2 regions of the Corynebacterium sp. AOP40-9SA-29 genome follow, and region 2 is predicted to be linked to the other one. Evidence: predicted binding sites of a transcription regulator. Region 2 holds the regulator's gene; the other holds the start of a gene.
What was found. Region 2 encodes LexA, which represses DNA repair genes until DNA is damaged. Its sites were predicted from a motif close to CGAACANNTGTTCG; they were not measured.
Positions count from the first base shown of each region.

Region 1: a site for LexA is predicted at 3,645-3,658, ahead of ACT3SZ_RS06210 (HNH endonuclease signature motif containing protein). Genes of this name have one in related genera too.

Region 1 is NZ_JBQSWR010000002.1:364,189-371,012, forward strand. It holds gene lnt (apolipoprotein N-acyltransferase) at 1-1,283, shown strand, start outside; gene ACT3SZ_RS06205 (polyprenol monophosphomannose synthase) at 1,292-2,104, shown strand; gene ACT3SZ_RS06210 (HNH endonuclease signature motif containing protein) at 2,109-3,590, opposite strand; gene ACT3SZ_RS06215 (RNA polymerase-binding protein RbpA) at 3,730-4,101, opposite strand; gene ACT3SZ_RS06220 (hypothetical protein) at 4,240-4,599, shown strand; gene ACT3SZ_RS06225 (YceI family protein) at 4,635-5,321, shown strand; gene ACT3SZ_RS06230 (hypothetical protein) at 5,355-5,540, shown strand; gene mgtE (magnesium transporter) at 5,565-6,824, shown strand, end outside.
Region 2 is NZ_JBQSWR010000002.1:149,333-156,156, forward strand. It holds gene ACT3SZ_RS05200 (uracil-xanthine permease family protein) at 1-675, shown strand, start outside; gene ACT3SZ_RS05205 (HPr family phosphocarrier protein) at 784-1,053, opposite strand; gene ACT3SZ_RS05210 (DeoR/GlpR family DNA-binding transcription regulator) at 1,188-1,976, opposite strand; gene ptsP (phosphoenolpyruvate--protein phosphotransferase) at 2,204-3,922, shown strand; gene lexA (transcriptional repressor LexA) at 4,018-4,638, opposite strand; gene ACT3SZ_RS05225 (hypothetical protein) at 5,280-5,561, shown strand; gene nrdR (transcriptional regulator NrdR) at 5,654-6,115, shown strand; gene hrpA (ATP-dependent RNA helicase HrpA) at 6,129-6,824, opposite strand, start outside.

The DNA of each region.
Region 1 (6,824 bases), 210 kb from region 2:
GCCTCGGACTGGGGCTCATCTGCGCGGCTGTGCGGGGACGGAAACACTCCCTGCTGGTACTGCTCGGCGTGCCCGCCTGGTTCGTGGCCACCGAATGGCTGCGCTCCACCTGGCCCTTCGGCGGGTTCGGCTGGGGACGGGTCGCCTGGGGCCAGATCACCGGCCCGCTGGCGCAGTGGGTGTCCGTCGCCGGACCTGCACTGGTGACCTACGCGGTGGTCATCTCCGGACTGGCGCTGGCGATGCTGCTGCAGCGCCGGTACGTCACCGTCGCCTCGACGCTGGCGGTCACCCTCGGCGGCGGGCTCGTGCTCTCGCTCGTCCCGACGTCCTGGGGTGGAACCGTCGGCGGGGACGATGAGACGTTGAACGTCGTCGCCGTCCAGGGCAACGTCCCGCGTCTCGGCCTGGACTTCAACTCGCAGCGCAGCGCCGTGCTGAACAACCACCTCACCCAGACCCACCGGCTCGCCGAGGAGATCGATGCTGGCGAGCGCCCGCAGCCCGACCTGGTGATCTGGCCGGAGAACGCCTCGGACATTAACCCGTTCACCGACCCGAGCGTCGCCGACGAGATCACCGCCGCCGCCGAGGCCGTCGGCGCACCGCTGCTGGTAGGTACCATCACCCGCGACGAGGAGGGCGCCCGCAACACCGCGGTGGTCTGGGACCCGGAGACCGGCGCGGGCGACCAACACGTCAAGAAGTTCCTGCAGCCCTTCGGCGAATACATGCCCTACCGTGACCTGTTGCGTCACGTGAGCCCGTATGTGGACATGGCCGGCGACTTCAAGGCCGGTGACGGCGACGGCGTGGTGGAGATGGACGACATTCCTGTCGGCGTGGCCACCTGCTACGAGGCGAGTTTCGACGGTGCGTACCGCGACGCCGTGCGCGCCGGGGCCACATTGTTCGCCAGCCCCACCAACAACGCCACCTTCGGGTTCACCGACATGACCTTCCAGCAGTTGGCCATCAACCGGATGCGCGCGATCGAGTACGACCGCTCGGTCATCGTGGCGGCGACCTCGGGTGTGTCCGCAATCGTGGACCCGGACGGTTCTGTGACGGACCGGACGGAGATCTTCCGGGCGGGGCTTTTGCAGGAGGACGTACCCGTGCGGGATACTGAGACGTTGTCGGCACGGATCGGCCCGTTCGGGGAGTGGCTCATCGCCCTCGCCGGCGCGGGCGTCGTGCTTTACGCGGGATTCCGCCAGAAGAACAAGACGCAGAAGTACCACAAGACCCAGAAGACCCAGAAGAACCAGAAGAAGAGGTAGGCACAGGTTTGGCTACGGGACATTCGACGCACCCCAGTGACCGCACCCTGGTCATCATTCCGACCTACGAGGAGCTGGAGAACCTCCCGCTGATCGTGGGACGGCTCCGTGCGGCCGAGCCTGACCGCGTCGACGTGCTCATCGTCGACGACAACAGCCCGGACGGCACCGGTGAGCTCGCCGACGAGCTCGCCGCGTCCGACGCGCACGTCAACGTCCTGCACCGGGAGGGCAAGGGCGGGCTGTGCGGCGCCTACGTGGCAGGTTTCCGGTGGGGCCTGGAGCGTGACTACCGGGTGCTGTGCGAGATGGACGCCGACGGTTCCCACGCCCCCGAGCAGCTCGACCGTCTGCTGACGCAGGTCGACAAGGGCTCGGACCTCGTGATCGGGTCGCGGTACGTGCCGGGCGGCAAGGTGGTGAACTGGCCGTGGAATCGGTGGTTCCTGTCGAAGGCCGGCAATATCTACATTTCCGTCGCGCTGGGCTGCGGGCTCTCCGACATGACCGCCGGCTACCGTGCGTACCGGCGCGCGCTGGTGGAGTCGCTGGACCTCGACGAGTTGTCGAACGCGGGCTACATCTTCCAGGTGGACCTCGCTTTCCGTGCGGTCGAGGGCGGTTTCGCCGTCGACGAGGTGCCGATCACCTTCACCGAGAGGGAGATCGGGGAGTCGAAGTTGGCCGGCAGTTTCGTCAAGGACAGTCTGCTGGCGGTGACGATGTGGGGGCTGCGCCACCGTGCATCCCAGGCCGCGAAGTTGGGTTCCGCCTTCCTGCGGTTGGGCCGGGAGTCGGTGTCCCAGAAACTGGGGCGCTGACCGGCTAGAACGGCACCTCCTCGGTCGCTTCGGCCCGAGCCGCTTCGAGGGTGGCTTTGACCTCGGCGAGTTCGGCGATGCGGCGTTCATTGTGTTCCCGCACGGTGGTGAACCTGCGGGAGGCACGTTCGGCGAAGGACGTCCGGGCGAACGCCGCCAGCGGGCCGGACGGTTCGACGACGTGGACGTGCCCGTCATCCACGCTGGACCACAGCAGTGCGCCGTCGCGTCCCTTGGTGACGTCCACCCAGCCCATGGTCTTGAGCAGGTGGTGCGTCCGGCACAGGGGGTGGAGGTTACGGGTGTCGGTGGGGCCGGTCTGTTCGGCGCTATCAGCGCTGTCGGCACTGTCGTGGTCGAAGCGGTGCACGTGGTCGATGTCGCAGCGGTCAGCGGGCACCTCGCAGCCCGGATAGGTGCAGCAGGAGTGCACCCCGGTGACGAAGTCGACCATTCGACGTGTGGGGACGTAGGACTCCGTGGCCTCGTGGCCGGGAATCCTGAGGTGGGTGACTCGGTCCATGAACTTCGCGGTGGCCATTGCGTCGAGCCAGTGCCCGCCGGCAGTGGCGGCGATGGGGCTGCTGATCTCGCGGAATACGTTGAGCGTGACCGTGACGTCCGCGGTGCCGCGGGCGAGGTGCATGAGCCCGGCGGCCCGGGAGCAGTCCATCTTGCGGCATACGGCGTCCAGGACCACCATGAACTCCTCAGCCTCCTCAGGAGGCAAGGTGGCGGTGATGACCGTGGCGCAGGGGTCGTAGGTGTCGACGCTGACCCTGCGGGTCGCCGTCCCACAGTCCCTGGCGTCCACCCCGGCCGGCGCATCAACGGCGGGCTGGTTCAACGCCTGATCGATCATGCCCATACTCCCTTGTTTGGGCTCCTCGGGGTCAGTGGGGTCGATCGGACGGGCGAGCGCGTCGACTTGGTGGAGCGCCTTGAGGATCTTCTTCACCATCGCACGGGGACCGGGGACGAGCTGGCCCTGGCGACGAGGAGAGAAGACCTCGATCAGTGCGTCCTGCGCGGCGGCGGTGTCTTCGTGGCGGATACCGTCGGCGCTGCGGGCGAGGAGCCTGAGGTGATCGAAGCTCAGGAAGCCTCGTTCGAGAACCTCCCGCAACTGCGGCATGCGCTGGCACAGCAGGCCGATGTCGGTATAGGTTTCCGCTCGCGTACGCGTCACCGCGAGACGTGCCTGCACCCGAGAATGGTGTGCTGTGACGTCCGAGCCGGGCAGGGGAGTGCACAGGACCGCGAGCTCGATCATCCCCCGGTTGATGGCGCGCACCGCCACGCTCGCCGGATCGTCGTCGGTTTCGATGGCCCACAGTTTGCTGCGGAAGCCGCGAGTGGGGAAGTCCTTGACATTCAGGACGACCCGACGGATCGGGGCGTAGTCCACAGTTTCAGGGAGGCGGCCGGGTGGTGGAGGGCCTAGGTACGGTGATGTCGGTGGTGGTGGAGCCGTGGTGTCAGCCATGTCGAACACGGTATCAAGTGGCACGGACATGAAACTGTGCACCGAAGATTCTATCGAACACACGTTCTAAATGCGGACTAAACTTCCAGACATAAAAAACCGCCCACCGGCACTAGGCACCGGTGGGCGGTCAGCGACCTCAGGAGTTCGCGGCCTGCTCCTTCATCAGCTTCATCGCCGTACGGCGACGCTTACGCAGCAGCTCGATACGCTCGTCGAGCAGGACGTCCAACTCCTCCAGGGAGCGACGCTCGCGCAGCATGTCCCAGTGGGTACGCGCCGGCTTCTGCGGCTTGGCATCCTGGCCAATACCCTCGATGAGCTGGCCGAGCTGGCCGTTCTTGCACATCCACTCGCTGGGGATCTCCGCGTCGTTAGCGAAGGCGACCTCGAAGATCTCACCGGAGTCGGTCTGGTACTTGGTCATCTGGCGCGGAGCCAGGTCGTGGTCCCGGTCGGTCTCGTAGGACACCGCTCCCATACGACTGCCGCGCAGTACACGATCTGCCATCGGTACATCACCCTTCTCATCATGCGGACGTGGTGGATTATTCCTCCCGTATAACGGACGAGGCTCCGGAATAATTCCCCGGCGACACCACAAAGCTCAACCACACAACCCTACCCCAGAAGTGCAATGATGGACGACATGACCGACGACCAGACCATCCAGCACCGGTCCGCACCGCACCGGTGCGAGTGGTGCAGCCGAGAGATCGCCCAGGAGGGCCCCGGCCGACGCCGGCGTTACTGCAGCCAGTCATGCCGGCAGCGAGCCTATGAACAGCGCCAATCGCTCAAGGACACGGCAATCCCGGACGACTCCGTCATCCTTCCGCGCGCCGCCGCCGACGAACTCACCGACCGCCTTTTCGAGGTCCGGTGCGCCGCCGAGGACATCCGCGAGGCGGTCACCGACGGGGAGCCGTCCGACAGTATCGCCGCACTGTGCGGGGAACTCGTCGAGTTGGCCCGCGCCGCCGAGGGAGTGCGGGGGAGAAGCGAATAGGGGTTCACCGTGGGTGACGACTAGCATGGTCAATCATGCGGAAAGGTATCGTCACGCTGGTCGTCGTCGCAGTCGTCGCCCTCGCCATCGCCATCGTCGGCCCCCCTGTCTACAAGCTCCTCACCAGCACGGGGCTGCAGACGGCGTCGATCGCCGAAGGAAGCGGCGAACCTCCCACCGTGGGCATCGACGGCCACTGGGATGTCGTACCTGGAGCCGGAGCGAACTCCTCGGAGGCGGGATACACCTTCGACGAGGTTCTTCCTGGTCAAGAGAAGTCAACCTCCGGGCGGACGTCCTCGGTGGACGGCTCCCTCGTCGTCGACGACGGCGTCCTGCAGGAGGGACGGATCACCGTCGACGTCGCCAGCATCGCGTCCGACATTGAGAAGCGCGACATCCACGTCCGCGACAACATCCTGCACACCGACGACTACCCTGAGGCGACCTTCAGCATCACCAGCCCCGTCGACCTGTCCTCGCTGCCGGAGGACGGTAGTGTCGACACGGTGACCGTCCGCGGCGACCTGACCATGCACGGCAAGACGAACGAGGTCTCCGCCGATCTGAAGGTGCTGCGCTCCGGCGAGAACGTCATCGTGGATGGCCAGGTTCCGGTGAACCGCGAGGACTTCGACATCGTCTCCCCGGAGTTCGTCGCCTCGCAGATCGCCGAAGAGGGGACCGTGGACCTCCTCCTGGTCTTCGGACTGAAGAACTAACAGACAGAACTGACGGACGGAGAGGACGGCACCATGGACAGAGACGTCATGGTCTTCACCCGGTGGATCCGGCTCGTGGCCCTGGTCGCGGCAGCCGCTTTCATGCTCTACACCGGCGGCACGGTGGCGTATATCTTCGCCGTGGTGTGCGTACTTTTCCTCGCCATGACCATATGGCAGTTACTGAAGCTCTACCGAGACGAGCGATACCGCAGCTAGCTACACGACACTTCAGGAGGCCCCATGGGACAAGAGATCACCGACCTTCTGGAGCGGCAGGACGTCGCCGCCCTGCAGGCACGGCTCAAGGATATGACGACCGTCGCCGTCGCTGACGAAATGTCGCGGCGCGACACCGAAGAACAGGCGTTCATTTTCCGCCTACTGGACAAGGACCGCGCGATCCAGGTCTTCGAGTACCTGGACGTCGTCCACCAGGCTGATCTGCTGTCCGGCCTGCGCGAGGCGCGGTTCGCTGACCTGCTGCTCAGCCTGCCGGACGACGACCGTGCGCAGCTGTTCGGGGAGATGCCAGCGGCCGTCGCAGCACGGATGATGGCCGACCTGCCCGCCGACCGGCGCAAAGTCACCGCGCAGTTGCTCGGCTACCCGGATGAGTCCGCCGGACGTGTGATGACCCCAGTTCCCACCGTCATCAGCGTGGATAACACCAGAGAGCAGGCACTCAAGAAGCTCCGTGGACGCCAACTGCGTAACCGGGACATCGCCGTACTGGCCGTCACCGACGCGACGCGGCACCTGGTGGGTGTGGTCAACCTCGCGGCATTGGTGTCCGCGGCGGACGGGACGCCGGTCTCCGAACTCATGAATGTGGAGACCCACGCCGTCAACGCAACGGAGGACCAGGAGGTCGCCGCCCGACTCGTGCAGGAGGCCGACCTGCTGGCCCTGCCTGTCGTGGACGGTGAAGGACGTTTCCTCGGCGTGATCACGGTGGACGACGCCATGGAGATCCTCGAGCAGGAGGTCACGGAGGACGTTTACCGTGCCGGCGGTTCCGAGCCCCTCAAGCAGCCGTACCTCTCGGCGACGGTCTTCGATCTGGCGCGCAAGCGTGGAGTCTGGCTGCTGGTGCTGATCCTCACGGCCGTGCTGACGGTTAACGTGATGTCCCATTTCGAGGACACGCTGGCCAAGGTCGTTGTCCTGGCAACGTTCGTGCCGATGGTCACCGGTACCGGCGGTAACGCCGGTTCGCAGGCGGCGTCCTCGGTGGTCCGCGCCCTGGCGGTCGATGAGGTGCGACCAAGGGACATCTGGAAGGTCATCTGGCGTGAGACACGCGTGGGCTTCATGTTGGGCGTATTCCTCGGCGCGTTGATTTTCCCGTTCATCACGTTGTTCTACGACTGGCGTATCGGCGCGGTGATGGGTCTGACGATCGTGGCGATCTGTACGTGGGCGTGCATCGTCGGCGGTATTCTGCCGTTGATCGCCCGCAAGATCGGCGTGGACCCGGCGGTGTTCTCCACACCGGTGGTC
Region 2 (6,824 bases):
GCCGGCGAGGTCATTGCCGACGCCGCGTGGTTCGGCCTGCCGGACTTCCACACCCCTGAGTTCCACGTCAGTGCGGTCCTGCTGACCCTGCCGGTCGTGGTGGTGCTCATTGCCGAGAACGTCGGGCACGTCAAGGCCGTGGCCGGGATGACCAAGCGCAACCTGGACGACCAGGCCGGACCCGCACTGATCGGCGATGGTCTGGCAACGACCCTGGCCGGTGGTTTCGGCGGCTCGGGTACCACCACCTACGCCGAGAACATCGGCGTGATGGCGGCGACGAAGGTGTATTCCACCGCCGCGTACTGGGTGGCTGCGGTCACCGCCATGGTGCTGGCCTTCGTCCCGAAGTTCGGGGCCGTGATCAATACCATCCCCTCCGGTGTCCTCGGCGGGGCGACGATGGTGCTCTACGGCATGATCGGCCTGCTGGGTATCCGCATCTGGCAGGACAACAACGTGAACCTGACCAACCCGGTGAACCTGTCGGCGGCGGCCGTGGCGATGATCGCCGGCATCGGTAACCTCACCCTGCAGATCGGTTCGCTGGAGCTCGAGGGCATCGCCTGGGGCTCGGTGGGCATCATCGTGGGCTACCCGCTGCTGCGGTGGCTGTTCGAGAACGTCGGGGAGGGGCGCGAACCCGCCGTGCGGGACTACCTCTCCCATAACTAGGGCGTGCGCCGGACGTCTCGTCGCGTAGAAAACCGGCCCCGACACCTGCAGAGCAGGTGTCGGGGCCGGACTCGACTGCGGTGACGGGTGCCCCCGTCGTCGCTGTTCCTACTCTTCGTCGAGGTTCTTGGTGATCAGCGCGGCGATCGCCTCCACGGCCTCGGCGTTGTCGGACGTGACGGTCACCTCGTCACCGTGCTCGGCACCCAGGGCCATGATCATCAGCGAGGAAGATGCGTCCGACGGTTCCTCGTCGTCCTCCCCGGGCAGGGAGAGCAGGATCTCGTCGTCGTAGTTGGCAGCCGCCTCCGCAATGATGGTGGCGGGACGTGCGTGCAGGCCCACGGTGGAGCCGACGGTGACGGTAGTGGAGGCCATGGTTGTGAATGTCCTTATCAGGTCGTCGTTCATGGTGGTCGGGCGCTGACCGCCAGCAGTGCCTGGCGTGTGGTGCCCTCCCTGACAGCGTAGCCGAACTGTGCCCGATCGCGCCGTCACGACTATCGCGCCACTTATGCCGTGACGACGTTGACATCCTCCGAAGAGAAGGCCTCCAGATACTGGCGCGGCGCGGCGTCGTCGGTCACCAGCACGTCGATCTCAGGCACGTTGGCGAAACTGACGAGGTAGTCGCGGCCAAATTTCGTAGAGTCGCACATCGCGACCACCCGGTCGGAGTTGGCGATCATGGCGCGCTTCACGGCGGCCTCCTCGGCGTCCGCCGTTGACAGTCCGTGGTCCATGGACAGGGCGTTGGTACCGATGAACGCGAGATCGGCGTGATGCACTCCGATGGTGCGCAAGGCGATATCGCCGACGACTGCCTGAGTGATGGGACGGATATGGCCACCAATGAGCTGGACGTCCGACAGGCCCGCCGCCGACAGGCGGACGGCGAGGGGCAGGAAGTTGGTGAGCACCGTCAACCCCCGATAGGGGTTGTCGTCGGGGCGTCCTGCCTCGGCGATGGCGTGCGCCAGCATCGCGGTGGTCGTGCCGGCGTCGAGGAACACCGTGCCGGTGCGCGGCAGAAGGTCGGCGGCGGCGCGTCCGATCCTGATCTTGGCCTCCGTGGAGGTGGTACTGCGCAGCTCGATGGGGGTTTCACGAGTCTGGAAGGTATTGGTGGGCACGGCACCGCCGTGGACCCGGTGCAACGCGCCGTCATTGTCGAGCACCGTGAGGTCCCGGCGGATGGTTTCCGGGGTGACCGCGAACCGCTCTGCGAGCTCCACGACGGTGACACGCCCGTTGACCGCGGTCAGTGACGCGATCTGGCGGCGACGTTCCTCAGAGTTCATGATCTGCATTGTATGGGGTGTGGCGGGGATGAACGCCGATTCGGGGGTGGGTATGGCCCGGCGGGTGACCCCAGGGGGTGACCGAAAGAGGGTAACGTGGGCGAGGAACTTGTCCATCACGTTCGTACCTCGACACCTCGTGGTCGAACCCTCGGTAAGTGACCTTGGTAGTTGAATCGACGTCCACCAGGTCGTGCGATCAGAAAATTTGTGGGAGACCAGACACTATGGCAGACACGAATCCCCCGGCAGTCCCCGCGGACGGCGAACCCGTCGTTCTGAAGGGAAAGTCCGTTGTTCCCGGAACCGTCTTCGCACCGGTTACCTGGGTTACCGACCGCCCGGAGTTGCCGGGCCCGGACAAGACGGTCGGGGACGCCGACCGTGAGGCCGAGTACCAGGCCTTCGTCACCGCGGTGGACACCGTCTCGGAACGTCTCAGCTCCCGGGCGCAGACCGTGGAGGGCAACGCCCGCCAGGTCCTCGAGGCGACCGTCGCGATCGCCAAGGATCGCGCGTGGGCGAAGAAGGTCAAGAAGTCCGTCAACGGAGGTCAGACGAACCTGTACGCGGTGCGTCAGGCCACCGACGACTTCGTGGAGATGTTCCTGAAGGCCGGCGGGGTGATGGCTGAACGTGTCACCGACCTGATGGACGTGCGTGACCGTGTCATCGCCGAACTGCGCGGGGAGCCCGAGCCGGGCATTCCGGACGTCGACACGCCTCATGTCCTGTTCGCCGATGATCTCGCCCCCGCCGATACCGCGACCCTGGACCCCGAGCTGATCATCGCCGTGGTCACCGAAAAGGGTGGTGCGACGAGCCACACCGCGATCATCGCCCGCCAGCTCGACCTGCCTTGCATCGTCGCCGTGGGAAGCAACCTGCGCGGCGTGAGCGCTGGCACCGAGGTCCTGGTGGACGGTGCGGCGGGAACCGTGGAGACCGGCGTGGACCCGGCAGAGGTGGAGAAGCGTGTCACCGCTGCCGCCGAACTGGCCTCGAAGGTCCGTGGCTGGCACGGCCCGGCGCAGACCGCCGACGGTCACCGGGTGCAGCTGTTGGCCAATGTGCAGGACGGTGCAGCCGCCCGCCAGGCCGCGGAGTCCGTGGCCGAGGGGATCGGCCTGTTCCGTACCGAACTCGGCTTCCTCAGTGAGACCACCGAGCCGTCCGTAGAGGAGCAGGCGAGGCGTTATGCCGAGGTCCTGTCCGCGTTCCCGGAGGGCAAGGTCGTGATCCGTACGCTGGACGCCGGCTCGGACAAGCCGGTGCCCTATGTGATGGCGGAGACCGAGGAGAACCCTGCTCTCGGTGTGCGCGGTCTGCGCATCGCCCGGACAAACCAGAAGTTGCTGGAACGCCAGCTGGACGGCATCGCCCTGGCGCTGAAGCTGTCCGGTCGCGAGGACTCTGCGGCGCAGACCTGGGTGATGGCACCGATGGTGGCAACGGTCTACGAGGCGAAGTGGTTCACCGAGCTGTGCCACGAGCGAGGCCTCGTGGCTGGCGCGATGATCGAGGTCCCGGCGGCGGCCCTCATGGCCGATAAGATGATGCCCTACCTGGACTTCGTGTCCATCGGTACGAATGACCTGACCCAGTACACCATGGCAGCAGACCGCATGTCGGCCTCGCTGGCGCACCTGACCGACCCGTGGCAGCCCGCGGTGCTGCGACTCGTGCACACCACGTGTCGTTCTGGCGCGGAGACCAAGACGGCAGTGGGCGTGTGCGGTGAGGCCGCGGCGGACCCGGTGCTGGGCTGCGTGCTCGCCGGTCTCGGTGTGACCTCTCTGTCCGCGGCACCGCCTGCACTCGCTGCGGTGGGCGCCCAGTTGGGCGAGGTGGATTTCGCGGTGTGCCGTGAGATGGCCGCTGCCGCACTGGACGCCGATGGCGCGGAGGAGGCCAAGGCAGCCGCCGCGGCCGTGCTGGGGCTCTAGCGCTCTAGCGCACCCTGTATCCACGCAAACCCCCCGGACGCCTCTGACGGAGGCTGTCCGGGGGTTTCGCGTATCAACGTGGGGATTGCGGGGGCCTAGATCTTGCGAAGCACCGCGACCACGCGGCCGAGGATGTCGGCGTTGTCCCCCGGGATGGGTTCGAACAGGTCGTTGTGGGGGAGGAGCCAGACGCCCGCTTCGTCCTTCTGGAACTCCTTGACCGTCGCCTCCCCGTCGATCATCGCGGCCACGAAGTCCCCGAGTTCGGCGACCTTCTGGGAGCGTACGGCGACCCAGTCACCGTTGAAGATGCCAGCATCGCGCATGGACTCGCCAATGACCTGGAGCAGGAACAGTTCCCCGCCACCGACGAGTTCCTGGGGAAGAGGGAAGTGGGCCTCGACGTGCTCTTCGGCCAGGATGGGCGAACCGGCGGCGATCTGACCGACGACGGGCACGAAGGACGGCTCCGGCATACCGGAGGGACCGCTGGTGTTAGCCGGCTTCGGCCCCGGACGGTTGTCGACCTCGTCGTCGAAGTCCCTGATATCGACCGCGCGCGGCTTGTTGTCCTCGCGGCGCAGGTACCCCTTCCGCTCGAGCTCGCGCAGGTGGTACGACACCGACGAGGTCGAGTTCAACCCCACTGCGTCGCAGATCTCGCGGATGCTCGGCGGGTATCCGCGGAACCGGGTCGCGTCCTTGATCACGTCCATGATGCGCCGTTGACGGTCGGAAAGCTTCTCCCTCCCCTTTGCGTCGAGCGCGGCACCTGCCTCGGTGACCTTCGCCCGCTTTCGCTTGCCTGCCGTGGTTCCCACGGAGGACTTCTGCTTCTCTGACATCTGACCCACTCCTGGACTCGTTGTACCGGTCGTGTCCCCGACCTTACATGACCGAACGGACATCGTTGGTCAGGGTGTTCGAAAATCTCTGGAAAGTTGTGGACATCATCGAACACCCGTGCTACCTTCGGGTGCAGATACAGAACTTCGAACACACGGACGAAGAACGTGCCGTCGGAATCAAGCGATGTCCGCCAGCGGTGCTGTCATGGTCCTTGTCTGAAGCCGGGAATCCGGTCTGCTTCCACGGAAAGAGGGTTGTCATGAGCACGATGTCGGTTGAAAGTCGTCGGTCCGGCCTCCGCCGTCCCGTCTATCGGCGTCCGGAGTGGTCCGGGTCCGCGCTGGATGGTTTCTCGAACACCTGGGGGGAGGGTTCGGTCCGAACCCCTTCGGTCGTGCAACGGCAGCGGTACCTCCGTCAGGGCAGAATTGCTGAACGTCCGTTCGAGCCGACCTCCAGGTACGCCAGAATTCGGCGTCGCGCGTCCATGGTCGTCGGTTCCCCCGGCATGACCGTACTTTCTCTGGCCGCGCTGGTGACGTTCCTCGCCATATCTCCGGCGGTCACTGGGCAGCAGGAGGACACCGTGACACCGACCGGGACGACCACGGTCACGGTGAGCGACGGCCAGAGTCTGGCGGAGATCGCTGAGCAGCACGTGCACGGGGCCAGCGTTGGCGACGCGGTGGCGAGGATCGCTTCGCTCAACGATGTTAGCGACATGGGTGGACACTGGACGGATGAAGGCTCCCAGGGGAGCACCCGGGACGTGGTCGTCCCCGTCTACTGACCGACCCCTCGTCCGCCTGCGGTGCGGCTCGGAGTCGGAGGTAGCATGTGGGGACACCAACTGTCCTGACGACTTCCATGAGGGAGAACACCGTGCTTTGTCCCGCCTGCCGTTCCGAGGACTCCCGGGTCGTGGACTCCCGCACGGTAGAATCCGGCTCCGCCATCCGCCGTCGCCGAGAATGTCTCTCGTGCAAGACCCGGTTCACCACCTTGGAACGATCCGTGCTGCTGGTCACCAAGCGAAGTGGTGTCACCGAGGAGTTTCGCCGCGACAAGGTGATCCGGGGTGTCGGAAGGGCCTGTCAGGGCCTCGAGGTCTCCGGAGACGACCTGAAGATCCTCGCCCACGACGTAGAGCAGTCACTGCGTGCCTCCCACGGCTCCCAGGTCGCCGCCGACGACATCGGCCTGGCGATCCTCGAACCCCTTCGCAACCTCAACGAGGTCGCCTACCTCCGGTTCGCCTCGGTCTACAAGTCCTTCCGCTCGACTGAAGACTTCGAGAAGGAGATCCGTGCGCTCCAGGAGCGCCGAAGCGACGCAACCGGGTAGCCCTGTCCGGGGGCTACCTGATCTTCGCCAGTGCCTTGCGCACCCGGGCGACACTCGCCGGACGCGACGTTCCCAGGTTCTGGGCGTACAGCGACACCCGGAACTCCTCGACCAGCCAGAGCACGTCCTTGAACTGGGACGAGGCCGCCCGAATCGCCGGCAAACGGCGCTTGGCCTCCTCGACGGCCTCGACGCACTCCCTGACCTGGTCGTCGAGGTCCTCTTCCCGGTCCGGGTCAGATTCCATCATCTCCAGGCGAGCCTGCATCGCCGCAACGTACCGCGGTACATGACGCAGATGCTCCACCCCGTTCTTGGCAACCTGGTGAGGCCCAAGGAAAAATTCGAGCTGTGCCTTCATATCTTCGATGGCCGCCCCGTCCCACGCAGAGAGTTCCTGCGACATATCCGCCACAGCAAGCACGGCCGGGGTGATCGCCACGAAGATCTGCCGGACCAACCCAGGACCACGGTCCTTGGCTGCAGCTACCGCCTCGGCACAACGTTCAGGATCTCGGATCACTGGGCCGTACTGCTCGAGCAGGTTGCGGCACGCCAGCACCCGGCAGTCATCGACCAGTGCGTCTGCGCCGCCGTGCGGGTAGGTGTCCACCGCCACACGCTGGCGCAACTGCAGTCCCTTGACCATCTGCTTCGAGGAGACCTGGCAGGCCGCCACCATCATCTCCAGGACGGTGGAGAACTGTTG